DNA from 3 places in the Arthrobacter sp. D3-18 genome. Region 1 is predicted to be linked to each of the others. Evidence: predicted binding sites of a transcription regulator. Region 1 holds the regulator's gene; each other region holds the start of a gene.
What was found. Region 1 encodes Rex, which represses fermentation and respiration genes when NADH is low (regulators of the CRP and FNR family bind a similar motif). Its sites were predicted from a motif close to CTTGTGAANNNNTTCACAAG; they were not measured.

Region 1 (7,408 bases):
ACCAAACGGCGCCCTGCACAGTTCACGCTGTGCGGGGCGCCGTTTCGCGTAGAGGGAAGTCACCCCGCAATTGTTCGGCAAACAGCCTGTATTTAGCTGCGAGTTGGCTCCGAATTTCCTATGCATCCCTCAACCTGCGGTCTAAAGTGATGCCATGAGTACCCCAGACGAAACACCACAGCCACAGCAGCCCGGCTCCCAGCCTCCGCAGCCCGGCAATGTTCCTCCTGCGGGTCACCAGCCTCCGCAGGGCTACCAACCGCCCCAGGGTTACCAACCCCCGCAGGGTTACCAGCCGCCGTCGCAACCGGGCCAATACTCACAGCCCGGACAAAGCCAGCCTGCCCCCGGACAGTCAGGTTTCCACTTCGAAATGCCCACTGACGGACCGCGCAATTTCAACGACGTCATGCCTCAAGGCGGCTTCTCGGGAATGTTCAAAACCCAGGGCCTGCCGACGGAGTTGAAAGTTTCCTACTTCATTTGGGTGATCTCCGGACTCCTGGGCCTGCTGTTTGGCCTCATCGCTTTCTTTGCCGTCATCGCTGCGTTCGCGTTTGCTCCGGGATTCGCCGCCATCGCACTGATCCTCCTCCTGCTCACTTTGGCGGTCGCCGCCGCCCAAGTGATCCTCGCCATGAAGATGAAGGAAGGCAAGGAGTGGGCACGCCTCGCCTTGACCATCCTGGCCGGCGTTTCCTTGCTCCTGGCCATCTTCGGAGCGGCAAGTGGGGGCGGTTCAGGGATGGGCCTGGGCGGCAACTGGTTCGGTTTCCTGGTGAGCGCAGTTGCCGTTGTATTGATGTGGCTGCCCAATTCGCAGCTCTGGTTCAAGACTGTGAAGGGCCACGCTTAGCACTGACTCAACTGCCGTCGTCGTACGATATCGGCGGTAGGGCAAGACTGAAGGCCGCGGTCAGATCCTCTCGGATCCCGCGGCCTTCATCATGAAGGCGTAAGCCGTGATGATGATTTTTCCTGTGAGCTTGAAATACCTGCGTGTGATCATCTGCAGTGTCGGACGCTGGAGGTACGGTGGTACCAGAACCACGCTGGGGGCAGGGTCATTTTGCTGATCCCGGCGGCCGCACCAGCAGTCGAACAAGCAAAGGAATGCCATGAGCAACCCTCCGTACCCGCCCTCAAATCCGGGCGACGACAACAAACCCGAGCAGCACGGCTCCCAGCCATCCTCGCCGCAACCTCCGGCACCCCAGTACGGACAGCCCGCCGCGCCTCAATACGGGCAGCAGTCCCCCGCCGCGCCTCAGTATGGTCAACCTGCTGCGCCTCAGTACGGACAGCAATCACCCGCCGCACCCCAGTACGGTCAGCAGGCCTCCCCGTATGGCCAGGCTCCCGGAGCTCCCCAGTATGGCCAGGGCAACAACTGGCCCAGCCAGCAGCCCGGCCCCACAACTATCCCTCCGATGGTCAACTACGCGTTCTGGATGATCATTGCGGCAGGCATCCTGTCTGCCATCAGCTCGCTTCTCTTGGCCACCACCGGAGCCGATGCCTTCATCAATGTGATGAACCAGCAGGCCGCACAACAGGGAACTGAGTTCCCTGCCGAATCCATTGAGGGGATGCGCGGCGCTATCGCAGTGGGCGCCATCGTCGGTGCCATCTTCTCATTGGGGCTCTACGCGCTGGTCGCCTTCCCCGTCCGGAAAGGCAAGAACTGGGCCAGGATCCTTGGCACCGTGTTCGCTGCCATCTCTGTTCTGGGCCTCACCGGCCTGTTCCAGTTCGGCGCAACCTACGGCATCATGCAGCTCATCGTGATCCTGCTGGGCGTTGCCGCGATCGTCATGCTGTACCTGCCGGCGTCGGCTCCGTACTTCCGTAAGGCCCAGCCTTTCGGAAACCCGTACCAGAACCCCTACGGTCGCTAAACCCTCACGCTTCCAAGTATTAAACGCGGGCGCGGACCCGGCGAAGGCTAAACAGCCTGGCCCGGAGTCTGCGCCCGTTGTGCATGGTAGGCCAGGATCTGGAGCTCGGTTGCCATATCCACCTTGCGAAGGTTGACGTGCGGGGGAACCTGCAGGAGCACCGGGGCGAAGCTCAGGATGCTCCGTATGCCGGCAGCAATGACGCGGTCGCACACAGCCTGGGCCACGGTTGCAGGTAGCGCAAGCACCACCATGTTGGTATGGGTGCGTTCCAGCACGCGCTCCAGCTCGGCCGAATCACTCACCCGCAACCAGCCCACCTCGTTGCCGATCACCATGGGATCGGCGTCAAAGATGGCCACAACGTCGAAGCCCCGGGACTCGAAGCCGCCATACCGTGCAAGGGCTTTGCCGAGGTTACCGGCGCCCACAATCGCGACCTTCCAGTCGTGGGTCAGGCCAAGTGCAGCGGCTATGTGCCGGCTCAAGTACTGGACCTCATAGCCAACACCCCGGGTCCCGTAAGAGCCCACGTAGGAGAGGTCTTTGCGGAGCGTAGATGAACTGACGCCCGATGCCTCTGCCAAGGCTTCCGAGGAAACGCGTTCCACGCCTTCGGCCAAAAGAGAGTTGAGCGCGCGCAAATAGAGAGTCATCCGGGCCACAGCCGCGGGCGGGATCTGCTTGGTGGCAGGTTCGTTGTCCCCGGTTGGTGCGTCCGGGGACGGTTCCAGCGCAGTCACGGTATTCTCCATTGCGTCGCTTTGTTGTTCCACTCTATGACCCTCGGCGGGACTCAACAAAAGCCATTACCTGCGGGTAACCCCACCCTCAGCCTTCCAGGACTTTCTTCAGTGTGCGGGTGAGCCGTTCCTCGTCGATCTTCCAAAAATCCCGCTGAATACCATCCACCAGCACCACAGGAATCTCCTCTGCGAAGCGCTCCTGGAGTTGGGGGTCGCCGTCGATCTTCTGCTCAGTCCACTGCACGCCGAGGCTTTTCGTCACACGCTCGACGGCGGCACGCGCTTCCGTGCAGAGGTGGCAGTCAGCTTTGGTAAGGAGTACGACGTCGGGAATAGCCATGTCTCAAAGGTAACCGCCCCGACGCTCTCTCACATCCCACCCCCTTCCCACCAACCATCTCTCACATCCCACCCCCTTCCCACCAACCATCTCTCACGTCCCACCCCCTTCGGTGACACCTTCGTGCGTCCTCAACCCCGGCGCCCGCCGATTGACTAGACTCAAGGCATGCCCGAGGAGAAGAACGCCGCCGTGGTCGCAGATGCCTTGGTGCAAAACACCGCGCAGAAGGACGCGGCGCAACAGGATCTCACGCGGAAGCACGCTGGCGAAGCCGCTTTCTTCGACGTCGACAATACGTTGATGAAGGGTGCAAGCCTCTTCCACGTGGCGCGCAAAATGTACGAACGCAAAGCGTTCACTCTTTCCCAGGCCGCCGGTTTCGCTTGGAAGCAGTTCAAGTTCGTCATGCGCGGCGAAAACATGGAGGACGTCCACTCTGTACGCGACTCCGCGCTGACCCTTGCTGCCGGCATCACCGTAGACGACATCAAGGCGTTGGGCGAAGAGGTCTATGACGAGATGATCGAGTCGCGGATCTGGCCGGGCACCAAGGCGCTGGCAGAACAGCACCTTCGGGTCGGCCGGAAGGTGTGGCTCGTGACTGCTACGCCCATTGAGGTGGCCACTGTCATTTCCACGCGACTCGGTCTGACCGGGGCCTTGGGCACCGTCGGAGAGGTGGACGAAGGCGTCTACACGGGGAAGTTGGTTGGCGACATCCTCCACGGACCTGCAAAGGCTATCGCTGTCCAACTCGTTGCCGATCGCGACGGATTGGATCTGGACCATTGCTGGGCCTACAGCGACTCCGCAAACGACATTCCTTTGCTCACCATGGTGGGTCACCCCGTGGTGATCAACCCCGATGCGAAGCTTCGGCGGCACGCTCGTGAGAACAATTGGCCCGTTTACGATTTCCGCTCCGGACGCCGCGCGGCAACGCTTGGCCTCAAAGCCGCGACCGTCGGCGGAGCCGTGTATGGCTTGTGGCGCGGATTCTCAAAGTTCCGCGGCCCCCGCATCTAACGCTCTCTCACATCCCTCGGGCTTGAACCCAACCTTCTCTCACATACCTCGGGCTTGAACCCAACCTTCTCTCACATCCCTCGAGCACCTTGACTAGCCTGTGGATAACTTCCGACGGCTCAAGGGTTTCTGGGCAAGAATGCCGGTATGCAGAATGCCGCACCGCTTCCTCCCCGACTGACCGCTGCACCCTTCACTCTCGACGAGGCCGAGACTGAGGGACTTAAGCGGTCCCACTTATGGAATCGCGCCAAAATCGACGGGGTTAGCCGTGGTCTTTATCGGCCTTCCGATTGGGATTTCGAGCTGTCCGCGGCTGCAAGATCACTGTCAGCTGCAACTCCCGGGGCATGGATCTCCCATGTAACCGCCGCCCGGCTACATGAGACATTTCTCCCGCCCTGGTTATCAGATTCCAACGAATTGCACCTCAGCAAGCCCAGGCACCTGCCGTCAGTTCGGCGCAAAGGAGTGATCGGACACACGGTAGTAGCCTCCGAGGATGAGATTGAGTATGTCCAAGGCATCTGGATGAGCACGCGTTCGCGGACCTGGTTGGATCTCGCACGACGCCTGCCGGTTCCCGACCTCGTCTGCATGGGCGACCAACTCATTCGCACTCCCAGGCCGGAGTTCGAAGAACGCGAGACCGCCCTCACTACACTTGAAGCCCTTCGCAAATTGGTGGACAGACACAAGAATCTGCAGGGCGTAGTTCGGGCAAGAGAAGCACTCGACCTCATGCGAGTGGGCGCCGATTCCGCACCTGAGTCGCTGCTCCGCTTGGCGATGCTGGACGCAGGAATTCCTGAACCGGAACTGCAGGTGCAGCTCCGACAGAATGATCCGTTCTCCCCGTCCGCGGACCTGGGCTTTCGTGTTCGGCGAGTAGCGCTACAGTACGACGGCGGTCATCACCTCGAGCGGGAACAAATATTCAGCGATCGGCGGCGCGACAAAGCATTTGAAGCAGCAGGCTGGACGGTCCTCAAGTTTGGCAAGAATGACTTGGCGGACAACTTTTCGTCGGCTACGCAGAAGATCAAAAGCGCTCTGCGATCGGCGTGGCAGGATCCCGCGGTCAGTGCGGGCTTTTCACGAGGGACGTGAGCGAGCATCCACACCAAACCCGAGGGACATGAGCGAGCATCCACACCAAACCCGAGGGACGTGAGCGAGCATCCACACCAAACCCGAGGGACATGAGCGAGCATCCACACCAAACCCGAGGGACATGAGCGAGCATCCCCACCAAACCCGAGGGACATGAGCGAGCATCCACACCAAACCCGAGGGACGTGAGCGAGCGTCCGGATGCAAAAATGCCCGCCACCTCGAGAGGTAACGGGCATTCACGCTTGATGAAGTATCTCTACTTCTTATTGCGGCGCTGGTGGCGAGTCTTGCGAAGCAGCTTGCGGTGCTTCTTCTTGGCCATACGCTTGCGGCGCTTCTTAATAACTGAACCCACGAAAGTTCCTTACAAACTAGAAGTTCCTGTCTGTTGGAACAGATCCGCGGAAGCAGACAAGTACAACTGACAGATTCTTACATTGACGTAAAACGTTCCTTAACAGAGTACCGCTTCAAAGGGGCACCCCATGACCACGGTCCGCGGGACGGACCCCGGTAGGCCTCAGGCGGTCTCGGATTGACCGTCCACCACGGCACCTTTGAGGTACTGGGCAACAGCCTCTTCAGGAACCCGGAAGGAACGGCCGAACCTTACGGCGGGCATTTCCCCTGAGTGGACCAGGCGATACACGGTCATTTTGGAAACACGCAGGACGTCGGCCACTTCGGCCACCGTCATGAAACGCGCATTCGAGAAGTTAGTCTCCGCGGACATTTCCCATATTCCTTTGCTCTCAGACAGTAGGACACCCCCAGTGGAACGGTGTGCCGATGCTGAGCCATCAAACAACCATGTGCTAGATACTCTAGAGGCTGATGGTGCCAATGTGAAAGAGCCTCCAGTAACTTGGGGACAACCTCACCCGCGGCTGCGGGATCTACGCCGCAACCACCGCACGACGCTTCCGTGCCGACGCTGCGAGCTGCTCCAAGACCGAAGCCGTAACATCCCATTCCATGCAGGCATCCGTGACGCTCTGTCCGTAAACAAGCTCCTGCTCCCCCGCGAGCTGCTTGGCCACATCCAAGTTCTGCGCCCCTCCCACGAGGAAGCTCTCCAGCATGACGCCTGCAATTGGTGAGGTCTCCCCCGCTTCGAGCTGGGCACCGATTTCCAAGGCAACTTCCGCCTGACGGTGATGGCTCTTGCCGCTGTTGGCGTGGCTGGCATCCACGATCAAGCGCGGGTTCAGCCCTTTCGCTGCAAGCTTGGATGACGCAGCTGCCACATCGGCAGCGGAGTAGTTGGGTCCCTTGCGGCCGCCGCGGAGGATCACATGGGTGTCCGGGTTTCCTGAGGTGGCCACGAGAGCCGCGCGGCCGTCGTCGTCGATTCCCAGGAAGGCCTGCTCAGCGGCAGAGGCACCGCAAGCGTCAATGGCAACCTGCAGATCGCCGTCGGTTCCATTCTTGAAGCCGATGGGCATGGACAGCCCGGACGCGAGCTGGCGATGGATCTGGCTCTCGGTGGTGCGCGCGCCGATCGCGCCCCAGGAGACGAGGTCTGCCATGTACTGCGGGCTGATGGGCTCCAGGAATTCGGTAGCAGTGGGCAGGCCCAACGCGGTGACCTGCTTCAGGAATCCCCTGGCCGCCAGCAATCCGGCGGCGATGTCATGGCTGCCATCCAGGTGGGGATCGTTGATGAGGCCCTTCCAACCAACGGTGGTGCGCGGCTTTTCGAAGTAGGTCCGCATGACGATCAGCAGGTCCTCTTTGTGTTTCTCGGCCTGGCTGACCAACCGGCGGGCGTATTCGAGGCCGGCTTTGGGATCGTGGATGGAGCACGGGCCGACGATCACCAGGAGGCGATCGTCCACGCCGTCCAAAATGGCGCGGACCTGGTCGCGGCCACGGTCGACGACGGCAGCTGAGCGGCCGTCCAGCGGCAACTCGGCGATGAGGTCCTGCGGGGCCGGAAGCGGCTCGAATCGGGCAACCCGCAGGTTGGAGGTAGCGGGCTGGGCGGCGGCTCCGGATTCAGCGGAGTCTAGCGATTCGGGGGATTCTGCGGCGATGCTGGTCATTTCTGGGTCCTGTTCCGGGATGCGGAGCGGGCCCCTTTTCAGAACCCGCCGGATATGGCGAAGGGCAGAGAATAATCTCTGCCCTGTTGGCTCTGAAGGAAAGTTGGATGCGTGTCAGTTAGACGCGGGCCCCTCCAGAGCCAACGAAAAATACGCATACCAACGCTTAGTCATAGCCACACCATAACCGCGGTTCTTCACAGCAGGCAAATCGAGTCCATCAAGATGACAGGA
Region 2 (7,408 bases), 1.7 Mb from region 1:
TCTCGGGCATCGTTCTCTAGCGGGTCCCGGCCCCTTCACCAGCTGGTCTTTGTAGACTGGACGGCGGACCCCACGAGAACCAAAGGACTTCCGATGACTCACAGCCCAGCCACACAGCAATACATGGAAAAGCAGGCTGGGGACCTGCGGCCCGGGGATTTTGTGTTCCCACCCGGTGACGGGCCGGCCGAGGAAATTGCCGCCGTTGAGGTGGAAAACGACGATTACGGCGTGGCCGCGTTGCTGCTGGTGACAATGGTCGACGGCGGTACGTTACGGATCGCCGTAGGATCCAGTGTTCCTGTGGGTGACGGAGTTCCCGTTGACTCCGACGGTTCCGTCTCCAGCGCCGTGGATGAAAGCACCCCCGACTCCAGCGCCGCCGACTCAAGCAACTCCGACTCCGGCACCTCAGCGGGAGGCGACGCCGACGCTCCCGCGGGACCCGCCGTCGTCGTTCCTCCGCGCCCGGAAACGCCCCCGACGTACACCGGCCCCAGCGCCGAGGAGCTGGCCCTCATCCCTGAACCGGACGGCACACCCGAAGCCGTGGTCCGCGCCGCCGCCGCCAACCATAAGGGCAAGAACGGCGTTCAAGTCCTGGCGGATCGGCTCGCGAAAGGCATCAATACCAAGTCGGGAAGTTGCCTACGGGACCTCAGCAATCTCGCCTTCGATCTCTGCATTGTGCTGCGCGATCCAGACCACGCTTTGGCAGTCGCCGACTTGCTGAATGTGCTGCCCTTTGACGGCAACCTGGACCGCTGGGCATCGATCGAACGTGCCCTGGCGCTATCCAGTTTCATTTGCCGCGAGGCCGGACAAACCGAACGTGCCGCGGTTTACGAGAAACTGCTGCGCGCGCCCGAGTCCCAGGAAGAAGACCCCTTCAAGGCCCGGATCAATGCCCGCGTCCGGCAGCGCTCGCTGAATGAACCCAATCTGTACGACAAGGAAATCTTCCGTGCAATCGACAACGGGAACCACGAAGCCGAGCGTGAATGGCGGTTCCTCCGGCTCGAGGCGCTGATGTTCCTGCGCGCCCACGGTGGATCGAAGACCATCGACGAGGACGAGCTGGCCCGGCGTATCGGGAATGAACTTGAGTCGGTGCGCGCCTAGCATTCCCTGTACCGCTTATTAGGGAGTATCAAGACCTGTTATGTGGGCGCCAACGGCGGTAGATTCGGGGCCATGACGAACAATCTGAGCGTTGTGATTAATGCCGACGCGCAGCAGGTTTGGACAATGCTGCGTGAACCGTCGTTGGTGGCTCAATGGCACGGCTGGGAAGCCGACGATCTTGCCGACGAAATCAAACAGATCTACTTCAACACCGATGTTGTGGAGGGGCCCGATCACACGAGCCTGACCGTCAACGGCGGTGATGTCTTTGAACTCCACCCCGTCTCCGGTGGTACGGAAGTGCGGGTCACCAGGGCCGCATTGGACCACAACTCGGAATGGGCCGAGTGGGATGAGGACATCACTCAGGGTTGGCTCACGTTCCTTCATCAGCTGCGGTTTGCGCTGGAACGGCACCCCCACGGGCATCGGCGGACCCATTTCATTTCCCTGCCGGGTAAAGGTGGGCCTGCGATCGAGAAGCTGGGGCTCGGGGATTTGCCGCCTGTTGGGGAGGAGTACTCGCTCACTCTCGCTACCGATGAGAAGATCTCCGGCAAGGTCTGGTTCAAGAGCCGGCACCAGGTGGGCCTCACCGTCCACAGCTATGCCGCTCATGGGGACGGACTGCTGATTGTCGCGGAGCAACTGCCCATTCCGGAGAAAAGGCCCGACGGCGGCTCCATGGTGATTGCGTCCACCTACGACTTGGGGGCCCACACGTTGGCGGACGTACGGTCCTCATGGGACAACTGGAAGGCTGAGAACTACGGTTCGTAGGGGTTTTTCGGCAGGTTACCTGCGGTAAAGCTGGCACACTTGGTAGCGTGCCAGCTTCCCTTCCTGCTTCTGCGTCTTTGTCCGATCCCTCTGCTGTTCCGGCTTCCGCTCCGCCTGCACGGCCTGAGTTGCCCGGGCTGGCTGTCCGGCAATCCGAGTTCTCCTTCTCGGTGGGTAAGCGCCTCACGGAAACGTGCTCGCCGTCGGACGCTCAGGTAGACGCCAACGGCGGCGCTTTCCTGGGCCGTACCGGAACCATCACCACACCGCACGGGACCATCCAGACGCCCGCGTTCATCGCCGTCGGGACCAAAGCAACCGTGAAGGCAGTGCTGCCGGAGTCCATCGCCCAGCTCGGTGCGCAGGCTGTGCTTGCCAACGCCTACCACCTGTATCTGCAGCCGGGGCCGGAGATTCTCGACGCCGCTGGCGGGCTTGGCGCGTTCATGAACTGGTCGGGGCCAACCTTCACTGACTCGGGCGGGTTCCAGGTGATGAGCCTTGGCTCCGGGTTCAAAAAAGTCATCGACATGAAGAACGTGGACAGCTCAGGACCGGACGATGCAGTAGCGCCCGGCAAGGAGCGGCTGGCGCACATTGACGACGACGGTGTCTGGTTCAAATCGCACCTCAACGGGGATCGGCACCGCTTCTCCCCCGAGATCTCCATGCAGGTCCAGCACCAGATCGGCGCCGATATTATGTTCGCCTTCGACGAGCTCACCACGTTGCAGAACTCCCGGGCCTATCAAGAAGAGTCGTTGGAACGAACCCGCCTGTGGGCACTGCGATGCCTGGAAGAACATGCTGCGTTGACGTCATCACGCGCCGATAAGCCGTACCAAGCGCTTTTTGGCGTAATCCAGGGAGCCCAGTACGAGGACCTCCGACGCAAGGCATGCCAGGATTTGGGTGCCATGCCCTTTGACGGATACGGGATCGGCGGTGCATTGGAGAAGGAAAACCTGGGCACTATTGTGCGCTGGTGCAACGAGGAACTTCCCGAGGACAAACCCCGGCACCTGCTGGGCATCTCAGAACCGGACGATATCTTCACTGCTATCGAGAACGGTGCCGACACCTTCGACTGCGTCTCCCCCACCCGTGTTGCCAGGAACTCTGCGTTCTACACCCCGTTTGGCCGGTTCAACTTGTCCGGGGCCAAGTACAAGACGGACTTCGGGCCACTACAGGACGGCTGCGACTGCTACACCTGCGTGAACTATTCACGGGCCTACATCCACCACCTGTTCAAGGCCAAGGAAATGCTCTCTGCAACCCTGATCTCCATCCATAACGAGCGCTTCGTGGTGAAGATGGTGGACGACGCCCGTCTGGCCATCGAATCCGGGGAATTCTTCGAGTTCAAGGCGGAGACCCTGGGCCGGTACTACTCGTAGGGGCTGGGCTCGCGCCCCGTTTCGATGGGTAGCTGCGCATTCGACGGTAGGAACCATCTAATGCGCAGCGAGCCAGCGAAACGGGCCCTGCGGAGGCTAGGCTGCGGCTACCCCATAGCTGGGCTCGCGCTTCTTGATCCAGCCGACCACCAGTACGGTGACGGGGACGAACAGGAACTCCACGGCCGTCTTGTAGACGAAACCAACCAGGACGTAGTTCAGGAACGAGCCGAAGTCCGTGATGCCGATGACCGACGCTGCGATGGTGCAGAAGATCAGGGTGTCCACGAATTCGCCCACCACGGACGAGCCCATCAGGCGCGCCCACAATGACTTCTCGCCCGTGCGCGCCTTCATCTTCACCAGGATCCAGGAGTTGATGGTCTGCCCGGCCAGGAAAGCGAGCAGGGAACCGAGGACGATCAGCGGAACCGGGCCCAGGGCACCTTCGATGGCTGCCTGCTTTGCGGTGCCGTACTCGTCGCTGAAGCCGGGAAGCACGATGATGATCCAGTAGCAGAGCGATGCGAACACCGAAAGCGCGAACGAAGTAATGATGGCCTTGCGCGCCACTTTGAAGCCGTAGACCTCGCTCATCACGTCACCCAGGATGTAGGCGATCGGGAAGAGGAAGAACCCGCCGTCGGTGATGATCGGTCCAATCACCACGCCCTTGGAAGCGCCGATGTTGGACAGGATCAGCACCACGGCCATGATGGCCAGCATGATGCCGAAATACGGGGAGCCGATCGAAGCGAAGCGCGGAGCGGGCTTGCTCAGAGTACTGGAGCCTGAGGGCGAGGGCATGGGTCATCCATTTCGTAGTGGTTCGCGCAGGCTCCTTGGTGAGGGAACCCCGCTGTATTAGCACTGTGGTTGGTGGGGCATCCGGCCCGGCACCGGTTCCATTCTCCCACTCCCCACGCTCTCTCACATCCCAACCCCTTTTGAGCATCCCTCTCTCACGTTTTCCCCGTTTGTGGATTTTTGAACACGTTCATAAACTGTGGCATACTCATTCTTGAACACGTTCAAAAACTGCTTGAGGAGCGGCACCATGGCAGCAAAAAGCGAGCAGACCCGGCAACTGGTGGCGGACGTCGCGCTGAAGATGTTCCGTGAGGTCGGCTTTGAGAAGGCCACCATGCGTGCCATTGCCCAGGAGGCGGAAGTCTCCGTGGGCAATGCCTACTACTACTTCGCTTCCAAGGACGAACTCGTCCAGGAGCTCTACCTTCAAGTGCAAGATGAACACGCCGTGGTGGCGGCGCAGGCACTCGAAGGCGTCCAGGATCTCGCCGGACGCCTCAAAGCGGTTCTGCACACAGGAGTGGACGTCATGGCGCCGTACCACCAGTTCGGTTCCGACTTCATCGCGACGGCAATCCGGCCGTCGTCGCCCGTTAACCCGTTCGGCGAGGCTTCCGCCGCCGCCCGCGAGGCTTCCCTCGCGATCTTCCGCTCCGCCGTCGAAGGCTCCTCCCCCGCCGTCGCCAAGAAGCTGCGTGCAGATCTGCCCGAACTGCTGTGGCTGGCGTACATGGGCGTCGCGCTCTTCTGGGTTTACGACCGGTCCGAGGGCCAACGCCGCACGCGAAAATTGATCGACGGCGCAGCCCCGCTGGTGGCCCGAGGCTTATCGCTCGCGAAAATTCCTGGAGTCAGCAAGGTCTTCGACGACGTCTTGGGGCTCGTGCGAAGTGTCAAGGAAGACTCGTGATGCCGAGGACAGTGGTGATTGCCGGTGCTAGTGGCTTCATCGGAAGCTACTTCCGGCGGAGGTTTGTTGCTGAGGGTTGGCGGGTCAGGACAGTTGGGCGGGACGCTTCGGCTGACGCTCAATGGCACGACGACGGCGCCGTCGCCAAAGCGCTTGACGGTGCCGAACTACTGGTGAACCTCGCCGGACGCTCCGTGAATTGCCGGTACGACGAACAGCATCGGCGCGAGATTCTGGACTCCCGGGTGTTGACGACACGGGCGTTGGGCCGCGCGGTTGCCGCTTGCGCCCAACCTCCACGGACCTGGATCAATTCGAGCACCGGCACCATCTACCGGCATGCGGAAGACCATCCACAGTCTGAGGTTTCCGGCGAATTGGGCAGCGGGTTCTCTGTGGAGGTTGCCCGCGCGTGGGAAGACGAGTTGGCAGCCGCTTCCGTTCCTGACACACGGAAGGTGGCGCTTCGGATTGCGATCGTTCTGGGTGCCGGTGGTGTTATGAATCCCCTCCGGAATCTTGCCCGGCTTGGTTTGGGCGGGCACATGGGTCCGGGAACGCAGAAGTTCAGCTGGATCCACGTGGAGGACTTGTTCCGTGCAGTGCTGTTTGTGCACGATCACGCTGAGCTGACCGGTCCCATTAACGCGGCAACGCCCTATCCGGTGGACAACCGCGGACTAATGTCCTTGGTACGGCAAAGCATGGGTGTCCCGTTCGGCATCCCAACGCCGGCCTGGCTGCTCGAAGCCGGTGCCGTCCTGATCCGCACACAAACAGAACTGGTGCTGAAGAGCAGGTGGGTGGAGCCTCGGAAACTGCTCGACGCCGGGTTCGCGTTCGAGCACCCGACCTCGGCGGGCGCCCTCAACCAAATCGCGGCTACTCGATGAACCCCACTCACCACCTGTCATTCTGGCCCTACGATTACCGGGACCGCGTAGTCCTGGGCTGGAAGGGACTTCTAGTTGGCGTCGGCGTCGCCGACGTTGTGTTCTTCCTGGTGCCCGGGGTCATTAAGGCGAGTCTAGATCCACAATATGCCGCATATCAGCTTTCATTTCTACCCATACTCATGGTTTTTGGTGCGCTCCCCATCGGTTTGGTTGGCCTGCCCACCGCGATGCTGCTGGGCAAGCTACTGAGGGGTATTCGCAATCAGTGGATCCACGTGGCTGCCTTTATCGTCGCCGGAGCTTTGGTGGGAACCTTGGTTGGAGCTGCGCACACCGGTTGGACCATTCACACTTTGGCCTACATGACACTTCCTGCAGCGCTTGGAGCCGGCATTGGCCGACTGGCCGTTTGGAAGCTCGTCCTCATCAACGACCATCCCTCTCTCACATAATCATTCCTTCAGCCGATCCCTCTCTCACATAATCACCCCTACAGCCGAACGCTCTTTGACTATCCAGGAGGATAACCATGAGCCAGTCGCCATGGACTGACGAAGATGAGTACTCGTTGGCGACGCGGAGTCCGTCGGGAGGCTGGCGATACGGTTCCAAAGACCGGGTGGTGCTCGGCGCAAAGGGATTGGCTGTGGGAATCGCCGTAGCGCACCTGACATTCTGCGCCTTCTGGGGCATTCAAGCACCAGGATGGGCGAGCATTTTCTTCGGTTACAGTCTGCTCCCGGTCTGGGCCGTTGGTGCCGCAGTGGGGTCACTTCTCGGTTTGGCCTTGCGTCGAGTCCGGAATCAGTGGCTTCACGTTGCCGCGTTTTTCGCCGGGGGTTTGCTCATGTGTGCGCCGTTTGGCGGACTTTCAGCGACGGGTCCGCTACTTTTTTCGTCTTCGATTGCCTTGGCCGCCGGTATCGGCCGACTCGCCGCGTGGAAGCTCGTGCGGATCAACGACGCACCCAAACCCGAGGGACCTGAGAGAGCGACCCATCCAAACCCGAGGGACCTGAAAGAGCGACCCACCCAAACCCGAGGGACCTGAAAGAGCGACCCACCCAAACCCGAGGGACCTGAAAGAGCGACCCACCCAAACCCGAGGGACCTGAGAGAGCGTCCGCCGTCCGGACCCAACCGCCGTCGGGACCCAACCGCCGTCGGACCTCAACCCGAGCCGACCGAAACCTAAGGAAGTGTTAGGAAATCCGCTCCCACGTTGGCTGTGCCGTGCATCACCCATAGTTTGGAACATGTCCTCTTCACCTTGGAGGGCCTTTCTTAGTCGACGAAGAGCCATGCGCAAGGACGCCATGAGCACCAGCTTCATGGACAGAACGAACTCAGGCAAGACACGGCTGCCGTCCCAGGCGCCGTCCAGGAAGGTTCATTGATGAGCACCCAACAAGCTGCACCTCTGAGCGAAGCCGCCCAGACACGTAAAGCCGTGAGCAACATCCTCAAGGGCTCCGCGGGCAACCTCG
Region 3 (7,408 bases), 440 kb from region 1:
CCCAACGGCGGTCCAAAGTACGACGGTCCGCGCCACTTCGACTACAAGCCGTCCCGTACGGATGGTTACGACGGCGTGTGGGAATCGGCTAAGTCCAATATGTCCATGTACCTCCTGTTGAAGGAACGCGCCCTGGCCTTCCGCGCGGACCCGGATGTCCAGGAAGCACTCGCCACGTCAGGTGTCTTCGAATTGGGCGAACCAACGCTCAACGCTGGCGAGACCACTGCCGACCTGCTGGCTGACGCCAGTGCCTTCGACACGTTCGACGCCGATAAGGCCGCCGAGCGCTCGTTCGCCTTCGTCCGCCTGAATCAGTTGGCCATCGAGCACCTGCTCGGCGCCCGCTAGGTCACTCCCACCCACCGTCATCCCGCCGCCGGGCACCCCAAGGTCTTCTCTTTGCAGGGTTTCCCTTGCCACCCGGCGGCGGTCCCCATAAGGAATGAACGCATGCCTCTCGTAGCCGGGATCGATAGCTCCACCCAGTCCTGCAAGGTGGTCATCCGGGATTCAGCCACTGGCGCCTTGGTGCGTCAAGGGCGGGCCTCCCATCCGGAGGGCACCGAAGTTCACCCGGACCATTGGTGGTCAGCCCTCCAGGAAGCAATCACACAGGCAGGCGGTTTGGATGACGTCGATGCCGTTTCTGTCGGCGGTCAGCAACACGGCATGGTGTGCCTTGATGAGTCCGGAGACGTTGTCCGACCGGCCTTGTTGTGGAATGACACCCGCTCGGCCACAGACGCGGAAGAGCTGATCCTCGAAGCCGGCGATGGCGATGCCACCGCCGGCGCCTCCTACTGGGCATCGCGTACCGGAACCGTGCCGGTGGCCTCTTTGACGGCCACCAAGCTTCGATGGTTGGCGCGGAACGAACCCGCTAACACCCAACGGACAGCAGCGGTTTGCCTACCCCATGATTGGCTGTCCTGGCGATTGGCCGGACACGGGCCAGGAAGCGGGCCGGCCGCCCTGGATCTCCTCCGTACAGACCGCTCGGATGCTTCCGGCACGGGCTACTTCTCTGCCAGCAGCGGCGAATACCTCCCAGAGGTCCTCAACAGCACGCTCGGCCACATTCCCGTGTTGCCCGTTGTCGCCGGGCCATTGGAGGCCGTGGGAAAGACACCCGGCGGGGCACTCATCGGGCCCGGTGCAGGCGACAATGCAGCAGCAGGTCTGGGAGTAAATGCGGGCGTCGGGGACGTAGTGATTTCGGTCGGAACGTCGGGGACGGTCTTTGCGGTTTCAGATGTCCCTGCGCTTGATGCAAGTGGGCTGGTGGCAGGCTTCGCGGACGCTACCGGCAACTACCTACCGCTGGCCTGCACGCTCAACGCGACGAGGATCTTTGATGCCACAGCTGCCCTGCTGGGTGTGACCCTGCAGGAACTCGGCGACTTGGCACTGTCCGCTCCGGAGGGTGCCGAAGGGCTGACTCTCGTCCCGTATTTCGAGGGTGAACGGACCCCTAATTTGCCGGAAGCCACCGGTTCCCTCCACGGCATCACCGTTTCGAATTACACCCCCGCCAACATGGCGCGGGCCGCAGTAGAAGGTGTGCTTTGTTCCTTGGCCGACGGCCTGGCGGCCCTGCAGGCACAGGGAGTCTCTGCCCAGCGCATCATCCTGGTGGGCGGAGGCGCGCAATCGAGCGCGGTCCAGCAAATCGCGGCAGCAGCCTTCGCTTTGCCCGTATTCGTCCCTCAACCCGGAGAATACGTGGCGGACGGCGCAGCCCGGCAAGCTGCAGGCGTACTCACGGGAAAACTGCCGGAATGGCCACTTGAGGGAATTGAAGTTGTTCACGGAAATACTGACGGTAATCCCGAGTTCCTGACGAGGTACCGCCACTACGCTGCCAAGGTAGCCAAAGGCTGATCAACATCGCGGTGCTCTATCGTGACAGGGTGAGCACTGAACAATCCGCACCGTCCCGGCCTCCTGTCATGGAGGACGTTGCCCGAGTGGCGGGTGTCTCCCACCAGACCGTCTCCCGGGTGTTGAACAACCACCCCAATGTGAGCTCCAAGACCCGCGAACGTGTGGAGCAGGCCATCACTGAGCTGGGGTACCGCCGGAACACCGCCGCGCGAAGCCTGGTTACACGGCGATCACAGACCATTGGCGTGCTCGGCAGCGAAATGGCGCAGTACGGGCCATCGCACACGCTCCTCGGAGTTCAGCAGGCGGCGAGGGAGGCGGGCTATTTCGTCAGCGTCGCAGGCCTGCGCGAAGTGACACCAGAGACCATTAGGGACGCCATGGCGCACTTCATGGATCAAGGCGTCGACGGCGTCGTAGTAACGGTGCCCCACCCGGGGACCTTTGACGTCCTCAAAGACATCACCGCCCAAGTCCCCATGGTTGCTGTCGGATCCATCGGCGACGAACACCTCACGGGTGCCACCGTGGACCAGCGGCAGGGTGCGCGACTCGCCGTCGAGCATCTCTTGGAACTGGGGCACCAACGGATCGGACACTTATCCGGTCCGGCTGATTGGATAGACGCCGCCGCCCGTATTGAGGGTTGGCGGGACGCCCTGACCGAGGCCGGGATTGAACCCGTGACGCTCATCGAGGGCGACTGGAGCGCCGAATGCGGGTACCGCGAAGGTTTGAAAATCGCCGCCGACCGCTCCGTGTCGGCCCTCTTCGTCGCAAATGACCAAATGGCCCTCGGCGTTCTCCGGGCCCTGAACGAACTGGGCGTCCGGGTACCGGAGGACATCAGCGTGGTGGGCTTCGATGATCAACCGGAGTCCGCCTACTTCATCCCGCCGCTGACCACCGTGGCCCAGGATTTCGAGGAGCTCGGCCAACGCTGCATTGCCTTGCTGTTGGATCGGTTGGAGAGCGGCACCACCGGCACGCCTGCCACGGTGGCGCCCCGGCTGGTAGTCCGCTCCACCACGGCCCCCGCCTCCAACTAGGTAGCAGCAGAGGTCGTTTTGAGCGGGTGGTTTCTAGCGGTTATCGCAACAGGAAGGTTCTGATCATCTCATTGGGGGTGCAGAAGTCGAATCGTTGGCGGGGTCTGTCGTTGAGTTCGTGGGCGACGTAGTCGAGGTCGGTTTGGCTGTAGATGCTTAGGTCTGCGCCTTTGGGGAAGTACTGGCGCAGGAGCCCGTTGGTGTTCTCGTTCGAGCCGCGTTGCCAAGGTGAGTGGGGATCGCAGAAGTAGATGTCGATGTCGGCTGCGATCTTCACTTCCTTGTGCCTGCGCATTTCGGTGCCTTGGTCCCAGGTCAGTGAGAGCCTCAGTTCGTCGGGAAGGGCGCCCATTTTGCGGATCAGCCCATCCCGAACAGACTCGGCACGGTTTTGACCGGTCGGGACATGGAGGAGCATCACGAACCCGGTTGTGCGCTCCACGATGGTGCCGATGGCGGTTTTTCCGTCCTTGCCTACGATCAGGTCCCCTTCCCAATGCCCTGGCACGGCACGGTCTTCGACCTCGGCGGGACGGTCGGCGATCATGACCTTGTCCTGGATTCTGCCGCGGCGTTCGTCGGGGCGGCGTTGGGGTTTGCGCAGGGTCCGGCCGGTGCGCAGGTTCTTGACCAGTTCCCGCTTTAGCCCGCCCCGGGACTCGAGATAGAGGGACTGGTAGATGGTCTCGTGTGACACCCACATCTCCGGGTTGTTCGGGAAGTCCTTGCGGAGTCTGCCAGCGATCTGGACCGGTGAGTCTTTCTTTTCGAGCCGCTTTTCGACTTCCAGGCGCAAGGGCTTGTTGCTGTTGAGCTTAGCGGTCTTGGGCCTGGCTGCCCGGGCGTGGGCGCGGGCATGGGCGGTGGTAGCCCGGTAGAAAAAGACCTTGTCAGCGTTCCGCCGGAGCTCCCGGGAGATCGTTGACGGGGAACGACCCAAACGTCTGGCGATCTCACGGACCGATTCCTTGCCCCGCCATAACGAGATCAACTCCCGCTCCTGGAACGATAGGGAACGGCCGGTCAGGGTCCGGCCCCGACGGGGCCGGACCCCTCCTGAGGACCTCAGCTCACGGCGGACCGTCGTTACGGACCACCCGACGAACGCACCAGCATCTTCAAAACGGGCACCGTCCGCAACCTGCTGCCAGAACGACTGGACAACCTCAGCAACCAAACGATTCGTGAACTTCACCATGGCAATCGACACCCTTCAATAATCAGGTGTTGCGATCACCGCATGATTCAGCGCGCTCAAAACGACCTCTGCTGCTACCTACTTGGGTGCGCCTGCGGCTGACCCCCGCCATGTGCAAGTGTTCTGAGTCGCCTCCTCTTGACATCAAAGTTGTGAGCGCTAACAATTGCATCAGACCTTCTTTCGTTTTCCACCCCGACCCCCGGCAATGAGGCCTTGGCCAGCCGGATGGAGACCCCATGAATACCTTTGAAAATCTCCCGCTGGACGAGCAGTTCGTCATCGGCGTGGACTATGGCACTTTGTCCGGCCGCGCCGTCGTCGTGCGCGTTTCGGACGGAGCCGAACTCGGCAGCGGCGTGTTCGAGTATCCGCACGCCGTCGTGACGGAAAAGCTCCCGGGCACCGGCCAGCGCCTCCCGGCCGACTGGGCCCTCCAGGTGCCCAACGACTACCGCGACGTCCTGCGCAATGCTGTACCGGCCGCCGTCGCCGATGCCGGAATCAATGCGGAAAATGTGGTGGGCATCGCTACCGACTTCACCGCATGCACCATGGTTCCGACGACGGCGGACGGAACGCCGCTGAACGAGCTGGAACGCTTCGCGGACCGGCCGCACGCATTCGTCAAACTGTGGCGCCACCACGCGGCCCAGCCCCAAGCGGACCGCATCAACCAGCTCGCTGAAGAACGCGGCGAATCCTGGCTTCCCCGTTACGGCGGCCTCATTTCCTCTGAGTGGGAGTTCGCCAAGGGACTGCAGCTCCTCGATGAGGATCCGGAGGTCTACGGCGCCATGGATCACTGGGTTGAGGCCGCCGACTGGATCGTTTGGCAGCTTTGCGGCAGTTACGTCCGCAACGCCTGCACTGCTGGCTATAAGGGCATCTACCAGGATGGAAAGTACCCGTCCGAGGACTTCCTGGCCGCGCTGAACGCTGATTTCAAAGATTTCGTCAGCAGCAAACTCGAACACACCATCGGCCGCTTGGGCGACGCCGCCGGTTACCTCACTGAAGAAGCCGCGGCTTGGACCGGGCTTCCGGCAGGAATCGCCGTGGCTGTAGGGAACGTGGACGCCCACGTCAGTGCGCCGGCCGCGAACGCTGTTGAACCAGGACAGCTCGTAGCAATCATGGGCACTTCCACCTGCCACGTCATGAACGGGGATGTTCTCCGCGAAGTCCCCGGTATGTGCGGAGTCGTCGACGGCGGCATCGTGGACGGGCTCTGGGGCTACGAAGCAGGCCAGTCCGGAGTTGGCGACATTTTCGGTTGGTTCACCAAGAACGGAGTCCCGCCGGAATACCACCAGGCCGCCAAGAACAAGGGTCTGGGCATCCACGAATACCTCACCGAACTCGCGGAAAAGCAGGCAATCGGCGAGCACGGACTGATCGCCCTGGACTGGCACTCGGGCAACCGTTCAGTGCTGGTCGACCACGAACTTTCCGGCGTGGTGGTGGGCCAGACCTTAGCCACGAAGCCCGAGGACACGTACCGTGCGCTGCTGGAAGCTACGGCTTTCGGAACCCGCACCATCGTGGACGCCTTCCGCGATTCGGGTGTTCCAGTCGAGGAATTCATCGTGGCCGGCGGTCTGCTGAAGAACAAGTTCCTGATGCAGGTCTACGCCGACATCACTGGCCTGCAGCTCTCCACGATCGGTTCCGAGCAGGGTCCTGCGCTGGGTTCGGCGATCCATGCCGCTGTTGCTGCCGGGAAGTACAAGGACATCCGTGAAGCCGCAGCATCCATGGCTGCTGCTCCCGGCGCCGTCTACACTCCCATCCCTGAAAACGTGGCCGCCTACGAGGCCCTCTTCCAGGAATACAAGGCTCTGCACGACTACTTCGGCCGCGGTACCAACAACGTCATGCACCGTCTCAAGGCCATCCAACGCCAAGCGCAGGGCACCGGTGAAGTGGCCGAACCGGCGTCGAACTCCTCCTCCGACGCCGCAGAGCGGGTGTCGGCATGAGCAGCCTTCTGGAAACCATCGCGAGGGTTCGCAAGGAAGTCTGCGAGCTGCACGCCGAACTGACCAGGTACGAACTTGTGGTTTGGACCGCGGGCAACGTTTCGGGCCGGATCCCGGGCTATGACCTCATGGTCATCAAGCCATCCGGCGTCTCCTATGACAACCTGACACCCGAGCTCATGGTGGTTACCGACCTCTACGGCACACCTGTCAGAGGCATCAACACCGGAAGCGCCGGGACCGTGGACTGGGGCAACCCGGACCTCTCTCCGTCATCGGATACCGCCGCGCACGCGTACGTCTACCGCCACATGCCGGAGGTGGGCGGTGTGGTCCACACGCACTCCACCTATGCAACGGCTTGGGCTGCCCGCGGTGAGGAAATTCCGTGCGTGCTGACCATGATGGGAGACGAATTCGGCGGGCCCATTCCGGTTGGACCGTTCGCCTTGATCGGCGACGATTCCATCGGGCAAGGGATCGTGGAGACGCTCAAGAACTCCAACTCCCCCGCGGTGCTCATGCAGAACCATGGCCCCTTCACCATCGGCAAGTCCGCCCGCGACGCCGTCAAGGCTGCGGTCATGTGCGAGGAAGTGGCCAGGACAGTGCACATTTCCCGCCAACTCGGCGAGCCGCTGCCCATCGACCAAGCCAAGATCGAGTCCCTCTACGACCGATACCAGAACGTTTACGGCCGCTAAGGCGCGGCCGCTTACAGCGACTTAGTCACAGCACCGCCGCTTACTCCGTCGTAGAAACCATTCGGACCACCACACTCCAGGAGCACCTCATGCCCGTCAACACGGCCGCCAACAACACTTCCCTCGATCAGTACGAGGTCTGGTTCCTCACCGGCAGCCAGCACCTCTACGGCGAGGACGTCCTCAAGCAGGTCGCAGCGCAGTCGCAGGAGATTGCCAACGTCCTCAACGCCAACAGCAACGTTCCGGTCAAGCTTGTCTGGAAGCCTGTCCTCACCGATTCCGACGCCATCCGTCGCACAGCGCTGGAAGCAAACTCGAACGATTCCGTCATCGGCGTCACCGCGTGGATGCACACGTTCAGTCCCGCCAAGATGTGGATCCAAGGCTTGGATGCCCTGCGCAAGCCCTTGCTTCACTTGCACACGCAGGCTAACCGGGACCTTCCATGGGCTGACATCGATTTCGATTTCATGAATCTCAACCAGGCTGCCCACGGCGACCGCGAATTCGGCTATATCCAATCGCGCCTCGGCGTGCCGCGGAAGACCGTCGTCGGGCATGTCAGCAACCCAGAGGTTGCCCGAC

Region 2: M1D89_RS19830 (queuosine precursor transporter) is a predicted target of Rex. The motif match lies at 4,290-4,309, and genes of this name have one in related genera.
Region 3: araB (ribulokinase) is a predicted target of Rex. The motif match lies at 4,244-4,263, and genes of this name have one in related genera.

Annotation. Positions count from the first base shown of each region.
Region 1 is NZ_CP096440.1:929,710-937,117, reverse strand. It holds gene M1D89_RS06475 (hypothetical protein) at 155-856, shown strand; gene M1D89_RS06470 (hypothetical protein) at 1,119-1,898, shown strand; gene M1D89_RS06465 (redox-sensing transcriptional repressor Rex) at 1,946-2,653, opposite strand; gene M1D89_RS06460 (glutaredoxin family protein) at 2,730-2,984, opposite strand; gene M1D89_RS06455 (HAD family hydrolase) at 3,153-4,013, shown strand; gene M1D89_RS06450 (endonuclease domain-containing protein) at 4,545-5,123, shown strand; gene M1D89_RS06445 (30S ribosomal protein bS22) at 5,386-5,484, opposite strand; gene M1D89_RS06440 (helix-turn-helix domain-containing protein) at 5,650-5,862, opposite strand; gene M1D89_RS06435 (3-deoxy-7-phosphoheptulonate synthase) at 6,026-7,174, opposite strand; gene M1D89_RS06430 (acetylxylan esterase) at 7,395-7,408, opposite strand, start outside.
Region 2 is NZ_CP096440.1:3,843,283-3,850,690, forward strand. It holds gene M1D89_RS19810 (NUDIX hydrolase family protein) at 1-20, shown strand, start outside; gene M1D89_RS19815 (DUF6707 family protein) at 94-1,122, shown strand; gene M1D89_RS19820 (SRPBCC family protein) at 1,195-1,905, shown strand; gene tgt (tRNA guanosine(34) transglycosylase Tgt) at 2,034-3,305, shown strand; gene M1D89_RS19830 (queuosine precursor transporter) at 3,402-4,112, opposite strand; gene M1D89_RS19835 (TetR/AcrR family transcriptional regulator) at 4,363-5,025, shown strand; gene M1D89_RS19840 (TIGR01777 family oxidoreductase) at 5,022-5,918, shown strand; gene M1D89_RS19845 (hypothetical protein) at 5,915-6,373, shown strand; gene M1D89_RS19850 (hypothetical protein) at 6,451-6,972, shown strand; gene M1D89_RS19855 (MFS transporter) at 7,318-7,408, shown strand, end outside.
Region 3 is NZ_CP096440.1:494,197-501,604, reverse strand. It holds gene xylA (xylose isomerase) at 1-351, shown strand, start outside; gene M1D89_RS04380 (xylulokinase) at 454-1,884, shown strand; gene M1D89_RS04375 (LacI family DNA-binding transcriptional regulator) at 1,953-2,936, shown strand; gene M1D89_RS04370 (IS30 family transposase) at 2,977-4,134, opposite strand; gene araB (ribulokinase) at 4,374-6,116, shown strand; gene M1D89_RS04360 (L-ribulose-5-phosphate 4-epimerase) at 6,113-6,820, shown strand; gene araA (L-arabinose isomerase) at 6,910-7,408, shown strand, end outside.